Regions from separate parts of the Bradyrhizobium sp. HKCCYLRH1030 genome, predicted to be linked through region 1. Evidence: riboswitches for the same ligand, from Rfam matches in the RefSeq annotation. Region 1 holds a riboswitch; the other holds the start of a gene.
What was found. A riboswitch is a leader RNA that binds a small molecule or an ion and turns the genes downstream of it on or off. The one in region 1 is predicted to bind cobalamin.
Positions count from the first base shown of each region.

Region 2: it holds a riboswitch for cobalamin, as region 1 does, so the genes downstream of both, ACQR1E_RS09490 (TonB-dependent receptor plug domain-containing protein) here and ACQR1E_RS17830 (TonB-dependent receptor plug domain-containing protein) in region 1, are expected to answer to the same signal.

Region 1 covers NZ_JBNPUY010000005.1:446,308-450,896, forward strand. Annotated here, with positions in the region: gene ACQR1E_RS17825 (hypothetical protein) at 1-414, opposite strand, end outside; gene ACQR1E_RS17830 (TonB-dependent receptor plug domain-containing protein) at 490-2,550, opposite strand; cobalamin riboswitch at 2,662-2,879, opposite strand; gene ACQR1E_RS17835 (DUF2336 domain-containing protein) at 3,151-4,263, opposite strand.
Region 2 covers NZ_JBNPUY010000002.1:890,862-895,450, forward strand. Annotated here, with positions in the region: gene ACQR1E_RS09470 (hypothetical protein) at 1-373, opposite strand, end outside; gene ACQR1E_RS09475 (histidine phosphatase family protein) at 373-945, opposite strand; gene ACQR1E_RS09480 (CbtA family protein) at 961-1,731, opposite strand; gene ACQR1E_RS09485 (CbtB domain-containing protein) at 1,820-2,029, opposite strand; cobalamin riboswitch at 2,238-2,453, shown strand; gene ACQR1E_RS09490 (TonB-dependent receptor plug domain-containing protein) at 2,642-4,589, shown strand, end outside.

The sequences.
Region 1 (4,589 bases):
CAGCTCATAGGCGGCGTAGGCACTGAGGAGCGCGACGGCAAGCGCAACCGTCGCTGGTGCTGTGCGCAAGGTCGCCAGGGCCATGCGGGCCACAACGGTGGCACTGAGCGCCGCGACGCCGATCATGGCGCCCCAGGCCAGGGTGTTGGCATCGACCGGATAGTGCAGGGCGCCGAAGCCGATGCCCTGGTTGACCAGCCAGGCGCCGAGCATCACCGGCAGCGCCGCGCGCAGCGGCAGCATGGCGGCGGCGATCACGGCGAAGGCCGCAAACGGCGTCGCGCAGGCGAACACGAAGCTCGCCAGCGCGCAGGCCCCTGTCAGCAGCGCGAAGCAGAACGCAGCGGCATGCCGTTGCGGAACGGGCGCGAGGCGAGCCTCGGTACCAGACCGGGCGAGGACGTCGAGAGTCATGGAACATCTCCTTCTGTTGCGATTGTAGTCCATTTCGGCAGCTTCTGTCAGCCGCCGGGAGGTTGGTCGGCGGCGTCACTGCACGCCGAAGCTCGCCACCCGGATGCCGCCGAACACGCCGAAGCCCGGCGCGAGGAATCCGGTCGGGTTCTGGTAGTGATGGTTGAAGAGGTTGTCGATCCGGCCGAACAGCTTGACCTGATCGGACAGCGCGTAGTCGCTGCGCAGGTTGACGACCGTATAGCCGGGCGCGACGAGGCCGGTGGTCATGCCGTCGCGGCTGACGTCGAGCCAGTCGCCGATGTGCAGCAGCGTCGCTGACAGCGTCAGCGCATCGATCGGCCCCCATGTCGCGGTTGCGCTCCATTTCTCCTTCGGCCGCCGCAACAGCTGCAGGCCGGTGGCCGCATCGACCGCGCGGGTGAACGTGTAGTCCGCACGCAGCGAGATCCGGTCGGTGAGATCAGCGGTCACGAAGCTCTCGGTGCCTTCGGTGGTCGCGAGGCCGACATTGGCGTAGGAGGTGAAGGTCGCGTTGAAATTGATCAAGTCGGTGATGCTGTTGTGGAAGTAGGTCGCGCCGAAGCGGAGACGATCGTCGAACAGCGGCTGCTCGAAGCCGGCGTCGTAGCCGGTGCTCTGCTCCGGCCGGAGGTTGGGATTGGCGAAGAAGTTGAACGCCGGAAAATCCTGGTGCAACTGGCTCAGGGTCGGTGCCTTGAAGCCGGTGCCGTAGCTCGCCTTCAGCTTGGTCTCGGTCACCGGCAGGATCACCGCCGGCGCGATCCGGTAGGTGCCATGGCCGCCGAACTGGTCGTTGACGTCGTTGCGCAGGCTCGCCACCACGAACCAGCGCTTCACGAACTCGGTCTGCAGCTCGACGAAGCCGGCCTTGTTGCCATTCTCGGCCGAGAGGTCGGCGGTCTTCAGCCGCTCGGTCTGCTGCTCCAGGCCGACGACGAGATTGTTATGCGGCGCCAGCTCGGTCACCGCGTGCCAGTCATACTTGATGCGCTCGCCGGTCGCGACCGCCGCCACCGGATTGCCAGCCGTCAGGTCGGACGACCGGTCGTTCACATAGTTGACGCCGAAGTAGTTCCGGATGCGGCCGCCGAGCAGCGACCACACGGCTTCCTGGCGTGTTGCAAGCTGGTGGACGGTGTGGTTGCTCTGGGCCGCGTCGGGAAAGCTCGGAAAGCCGCTGTCGCCGGTGAACAGCAGCGTCGCGTCGGTGTATCGAATCACCGAGTTCAGCGTCCAGGCCTCGTTGAGGTCGACGCCCAGCTTGGCCGAGGCGGTGACGTTGTCGTAGGCATTGCCGATGGCCTTCTGCCCCGCAGGCAGCAGCTGCCACGGGGTCACCGGAACGTCGCCGGCGTGCAGATGCGCGACATTGATCGCGTAGTTGATATTGTTTTGTGAGCCGCTGACGCCGGCTGACTGGTTGAAGGTCTTGAACGAGCCGCTCTCGACCGAGGCGGTCGCGCGCGCCGGGCCCTCGCCCTTGCGCGTGATCACCGAGATCACCCCGCCGATCGCATCCGAGCCGTAGAGCCCGCTCTGCGGCCCGCGCAGCACCTCGAACTGCTGGATGTCGGCGGCGAGCAGATGCGCGAAATCGAACGCGCCATTGCCGTTGGTGACATCGCCGACGTCGATGCCGTCGATGAAGAGCTTGGTGTGATTGGCGTTGGTGCCGCGCATGAAGACGTTGGTCTGGCCGCCCGGGCCGCCGGCCTGCACCACGTTCAATCCGGGGATCGTGCTCAGGATGTCCGGCACCGTGCGGGCCTGCTGCCCGGCGATGTCCTTGTCGGTCATCACGGTGATCGCATTCGCGACGTGGGCCACTGGCGTGACGACGCCGGTCGGGCTGACGGCGACAGGGGTTCCGGCTGGCGCGGCCGGCTTTGCCGCCGGCACCTGCTGATGCGCGGCGTCGCCGGTTCTGCGGGGGATGGCTGGTTTCTGAGCGATCGGCTCGCGCGGCGGGTCGACCTCAACCGGGGGCAGAAGGTCGGGGGAGGCGGATTGCTGCGCTGCTGTGGGCGAGGGGCCGAGCAGGGCGAATGACGAGAGGACGCAGAACGACGACAGAAGGGCGCGACTGCGCCTGGCATGGGGAACGGGAGACACGAGGGACCTCGGCATGACGTCAGTGGCACGTCACCGCGAACGAGGTCTCATGCAGCCCTTTGCAGGCCTGCCTGAAAACGATGCCAATAACGCCCCGACCGGCATCCTCGCGTGTGACCACGGCTGACGGCAGGTCTCCTGGCTCGCGGGTCGTCACCTCCACGTCGCCTTCCCGGGACCGAGATTTCCCAGTGGCCTTTGACGTGAGATTCGCCGCTTACAGTTGCGGGGGCAGCTGCGGCCTTCGGTCACGTCCCTTGCGAGACGCATCCGGCACCGCATTCCCTTTTGAGCCCCGGTCGAGGGGCACCGTCGCGATCACCGTAGGAGTGCGGGCGCACCAAAGTCAATCCGGCGCCCGGCGATCTCCTGGCGATAACGCTGGCCGGTCGGCTTGGTGATGCCCGGCCGCCTGCGACAGCCATAGCCGTCGTCCCTGCGTTCGCAGTGACCCATAGCCACCGGCGGTCGTGTGGCGAAGGACGACGATCAAGACATTTTCCGCCAATTCACATCACGCGGTATGGGTCCCTGCGTTCGCAGGGACGACAGCGGAGTGCGAGTCGTTGCTGATGAGGATTGCGCCTTGTGAGCACCCGCTCACTTCTCGACCTTGTTGTGCACCATCCAGAATCGCAGCGTGCGCTGGGCGGTGTCGAGCGACAGGCGGCCGTAGTCGCGTTCCGCGAGCTTGAGCGTGTCGCTGTCGATGGCGTGCTTGATCGGCCGGTGGGTCAGGATTTTCGCCACCACCGACCAGGCCAGCCCGGCGGCACGGCAAGGGATCAGCACGATATCGGTGCGCGGGCCTTCGAGCACCTTGGCCATCATCTCGGTCGGGACGTTGTTGAGCAGGCCGAGTGCGGCGGAAACCTCGCCGAAGCGGCGGGTTTCGGCGAAGAAGGCGATGGCGGCATCGTTGAGCTCGTTCAGCCCCTTCATGCGCTTGACGGCCTCTTCGGCCAGCGTGAAGTCGCGCCCGACCAGGCCGCCGTCGCTGCGCGCAACGTCGGCGATCGCCTTGAGGATCTTCTTGATCTCCTGTTGCAACGCCGGCGGCGCCGAGGCCATCAGCCTGGCGCGCACGGCTTCGGTCGCGCGGCGCAGGAGGTCGCGCAGGTGCTTGGTGGGCAGGTCGACGCGCAGCCCGATGATCTCGGACAATTCGTCGTCGTCCTCGGCATGCGCCATCATCCCGGAATAGCCGGACTCGGAGAAGCGCGCGGTCTGGTTGTTGGCGAGCTTGCGGATCACCCGGCGCTCGCCGCGGTCGACGATGATGTCGGTCACCGCCTCGGTCAGATGCGGACGGCTGGAGATCGCCATCAGGTGATCCTGGCCCTTGGTCGCCGCGACCTCCACCAGCGTATGCTCGGTGAGCCGGCTCGAGTGCATCAGCACGTTCTCGGCCACCGAGATCTCGTCGTCGCGGGCGAGCTGCTGGATCAATTCGACGGGCGCGTAGTCGACCGGCGCGAGATGCTTGCTGAGCTCGGCTCGCGCGCGGGTCTCGACCCGCGAGACCAGCATGCACAGCACGTTGTCGAATACCTTGATCTGGTCCTCGCTGAGGCGTTCGCCGTCATGCAGGAACAGGTTGGTGACCTGGCGCAGCGTGTTGACGCGCTTCGCCGAGGTGCCGCTGCGGACGGCCTCTTCGAGTTCGGTGATGATGGAGTCTTCTGAAGGCGGAAGCTGTTCTGGCTGTGACACGATCGCGCTCGTTTGTCCGGATTGCCGGAGCGACAGCAACGCGATTGTGATCCGCTGCAAGGCTTTCGGCCGGAGCAGTTTTCGGCACGGGCGATAACAATGCGTTAGGGGCCGAAGGCGTAGTACTCCGGAGAAACACGGATACGGAAAATTAAGACGATACATATAGGGGGGATGACGGGCTGGAGCCCGGTCTTCCGGAGATTCGCCGGACAGGCGATGGAATGAGGTGCGAACACCTCCCCGCAGACGCGGCGACGACAGGCCAGCGAAGCGGAAAGGTTAATGATCTCATAAGGTCACAAACCTTCCTTCATCCAACTTGC
Region 2 (4,589 bases), on a different contig from region 1:
GCGTGAGCAGTGCGCGAGTGCCAGCCATGTCGGCATGGCTGCACTCGTTGAATGGGCTCGCTTCGTCGGTCAAGCTGCCGGGAACGAGGCCCCACCAGCAGGCGAAATGCTGCAGGCTGACGTAGCCCATTAGCCGTCGCATGGTTGGATCTGTCCGCATCTGATGTTGCGCCAGGTCGAGAATGGCGGAGCGGTAGCGCGCGACCACCAGCATCTCGCCATGACCGATGGCCGGAACGGAATGGCCGAGCTGCGTCCCTTCTGGTTTTGGCATATGATGGGCTTGGGCTGGCGCGACCGCGATGATCAAGGCCGCCATCAGCATGACGACGAGCTTTTCGGTGAGCGCCTGCTTTGTACGACACGCCGCCATCAGCTGTCCTTCAACGGCACGAGCGCAGCGAGCGTCCAGCGTCCGCCCATGCCCGACAACCTCACGCGCGTCAGCGGTGCGACGTCGATGTGCCGGAAAAGCTCCGGGCCCACCCCGATGGCATGCGCGATTGCAGCGCGCATGATCAGCGCGTGTGTGATCGCCAGGACCGAGCCTTCGAAAGCGAGCATGTTCTGCATCCACCCGCCGACGCGGGTCATCAGGTCCATGAAGGACTCACCGCCATGAGGAGCTGCATGAGCATCCTGCAACCATTCCCTGACCGCCTCCGGCGTCTCAGCTTGAACCTCGGCGAGCGATCGTCCCGTCCAGTGGCCGAAGTCGCAGTCGCGCAGCGCGGGCTCCAATCTGGCTTGCAGTGTCAGGGCTTCGGCGGTCTCTGCGGCGCAGCGGGCCGGGCTGCGCAAGGCGATGTCATGTGACGGGAGCCAGTCCCCTAGCCTGGCGATGCTGGCTCGGCCGCGCGCATCAATCGATTCGTTAGCCGCAAAGGCAATTGCCGACGTTGCCTCGGTAGCCGCCGTGCAGATCAAATGCAGGCGCGTCGTCATAATTGCCGCGGCCGCTCAAGCACGCGCGCTTTGCGGCGCAATGAGTCGTTCGGCAAGAAAGCCAAACAGCAATCCGAGCGTGGCCCACATGATGACCTGCCCGCCGAGTGAGGCGATTCGGAACTGCCAGAGCACGGTGGCCGGAAACTCCTCCGGCACCTCGTTCACATCAGGCAGTGCGAGACCGATGCCCGTCATCATGGCGATATAGACGCCGGCCGCGATCAAGGCCGCGTTCCATTCGCCAACCCGGGGCAGCAGGCGGATGCGCAGCATCCCGACGGCGATCATCACAGCAAGCGATAGCAAAATAAGAGCAAAGTACAGACTTGTGCGCATCCCGATGGTCTCGGCGAGACCGACCGATGGCGGATTGGCCGGATATTTGAGCATGGGCGCAGCGTAGACGGCGACGAAGCCAAGCGCCGCAAGTACGGCCGAGGTCGCCCGCGGGCCGATATCGGCCATACGCCGGAAGGCCAACGCGAAGGCGAGCGCGAACAGGCCACCAAACGCCGTGCTGTAGACGATGACGCCCGTCAAGAGGCCGATGCCGGCCTGTACCGTACGGCTGACCAGTTCGGGCTCGGCCAGGACGGCAGGCGCGGGCTGCCCCTTGGCTGCCGCCTCCCCGCCGCTCAATCTGGCTTTTGCCTCATCGACCATGGTCTCGAAAGCGATCGCGCGGTCGACCGATGATTCGCCAGCCAGCTTGAGAAAGCCGAAGGAAAGCAAGGCGGCCACGAGGCCGGCCAGCATGCCGCGCAGGAGCAACCGCCCCGTCATCGATCTTCTCTCAGAGCAGAGGAAACACGACAATTGTCCTCAAGGCCGGCGCGCAATCGAGCAACTCCGGCGCAGCCGAGCCCGCGGTTCAGTGGCACGGAAATCCGAGGAGATGCCGTCCGTCATGGACGAATTCATGGACATACATGCTGTTGAAGACAGCGGCTGCGCCTTCTTCGACGCCGACAAAATAGATGCCGAGAACGAGCATCAGGCCGCCGAAGATCGCCCATGGCAGAATCTCGCGGACGGGAATGGCTGAGGGCAGAGTGCCCGAAAGTGACGCCGCTGTTGCCACGGAGGAGCTCCTTAATCCTGAGTCGGAATTACCGAGGACGCACCGGGTGGCACGCCAAGCAACGGTGGCGCGAATATAAACGCGGCCCTTGGAGCGGGGATAGTCGAAAAATGATCCGCTTCGCTGTCGCCCGACGCGCCGCATTGGTTACACTCGTGGTCCGCGAGACCGCCGCAGTTCATATCGATTGACATCGACGACCATCGGCCCGTAACCTGAATGTGACGGTGCCCCCTTAACCGGGGCTCAAAAGGGAATGCGGTGCCGATACGATCCTTCCGGGTCGTGCGAAGGTCGCAGCTGCCCCCGCAACTGTATGCGGCGAATCTCACGTCAGATGCCACTGGGAACACTCGGTCCTGGGAAGGCGGCGTTGAGGTGACGACCCGCGAGCCAGGAGACCTGCCGTCAGCCGTGGTCACACGCGAAGATGCCGGTCGGGGCGTTCATTGGCATCGTTTTTACACCGGACAGCATTGTCCGGTGTGAGACCTCGTTCGCGGTGACGTGCCACTGACGTCATGCCGAGGTCCCCTCGTGTTCTCAAGTCTGTCTGTCGTCCGGCGCCATCGCGCCGGCTTGCTGTCGTCCACGCTCCTGTTGTCCATCGCCATGCTCCACGCGGATCCGGGCAGCGCCCAGCAATCCGCTTCTCCCAGCCTGCTGCCCCCCGTCGAGGTCGATCCGCCGCGCAAGCCGCCCGTACCGAAGCCCGCGATGCAGCGCCAGTCCCAGACCTCTCGCGCACGCTCATCAGCTGCGGCCCCATCGCAGGTCCCGGTTGCTCGCGCGCAGGCCAACGCACAACTCGTCGTCAGCCCAACCGGAATCGTGACCCCTGCCGCCAATGTGGCGAATGCGCTCACGGTCGTGACGGCGAAGGACATCGCCACGCAGCAGGCCCGCAGCGTGCCCGACGTCCTCGCTTCCGTTCCCGGATTGAATGTCGTGCAGACCGGAGGACCAGGTGGACAGAGCTCCGTGTTCATCCGCGGGACCAATTCCAATCACACCAAAATCCTGATCGATGGCATCGATGTCGGTGACGTCACAAATGCCAATGGCGCGTTCGATTTCGCTCACCTGCTGACCTCCGACATCCAGCAATTCGAGGTGCTCAGAGGCCCGCAGAGCGGGCTCTACGGCTCCGATGCGATTGGCGGCGTCATCTCCGTCATCACGCGAAAGGGCGAGGGCCCGCCGCGGGCGACGGCGTCGGTCGAGGCCGGCTCGTTCAAGACATTCAATCAATCGGCAGGCGTCAGCGGCGCTCAGGACAATGTCAACTATGCCGTCAACGTCGCGCACCTCCACGCCGGTGACTTGCCGGTCACGCCCTGGCAGCTGTTGCCGGCGGGGCAGAAAGCGATCGGCAATTCCTACGACAACGTCACGGCCTCGACCAAGTTCGGAATTGACCTCAATGAGGCCTGGACGCTCAATTCGGTCGTTCGCTACACCGATGCAACGCTTCTATTCACCGGCGACGGCGGCTTCCCCAGCGTCCCGAATGCAGCCCAGAGCACCCACACCGTTCATCAGCTCGCAACACGCGAGGAAGCGGTCTGGTCGCTGCTGGACGGCAGGATCAAGAACTATTTCGGGATCAACTACGTCAACAACTGGACATCCGACTTGACGGCTGGCGATCCCACCGCTGCGGTCGCAACCGGCGAGCGCGTCAAGTATGATTGGCATGCTGTCACTGAGCTCGCCCCCCACAACAATGTCGTCGTGGGACTCGAGCAGCAAACCGAACGACTCAGGACGACTGACCTCTCGGCCGAGAATGGCAACAAGGCCGGATTCATCGAGCTGCAGACGGAGTTCGCAAAACGCCTGTTCCTGGTCGCGAGCCTGCGCAACGACGTCAACGATCGGTTCGGGGGGCACGGGACGTATCGGATCGCGCCGGCCATGATCCTGCCGGTCACCGAGACCAAGCTGAAAGCCAGCTATGGCACCGGATTCAAGGCCCCGACGTTGAGCCAGCTCTACCAGGACTTGGCGGCGTTCAACTTCTTCGCCAATCCGAACCTCAGACCGGAGGAAAGCACCGGCTACGATGCGGGGTTCGAGCAGCCGCTGTTCGAAGATCGAATCCGCTTCGGCTCGACCTATTTTCACAACAGTATTACCAATCTGATCAATTTCAACGCGACGTTCACGTCCTACGCCAATGTGGGCCTCGCGACGACCGAGGGCACCGAGAACTTCGTTTCGGCGAGACTGACGGATAGGTTGTCGCTCCGTGCCGACTACACCTTTACCCGGGCCGTCGACGCGACCACGGGCATCCAGCTGCTACGCCGACCGAAGGAAAAATGGAGCGCGACGGCGATCTGGACACCGATCGATCCGCTGAAGTTGTCGGCGACCGTGCTGCACGTCAGCGACTGGCTCGACGTCAGCCGTGACGGCATGACGTCCGGACTTGCCGCTCCCGGCTATACGATCGCGAATCTGCGCGGCGACTATGCGGTCTCCGATCAGGTCAAGCTGTTCGGCCGCATCGATAACCTGTTCAATCGCCACTACCAGAACCCGACCGGCTTCCTGG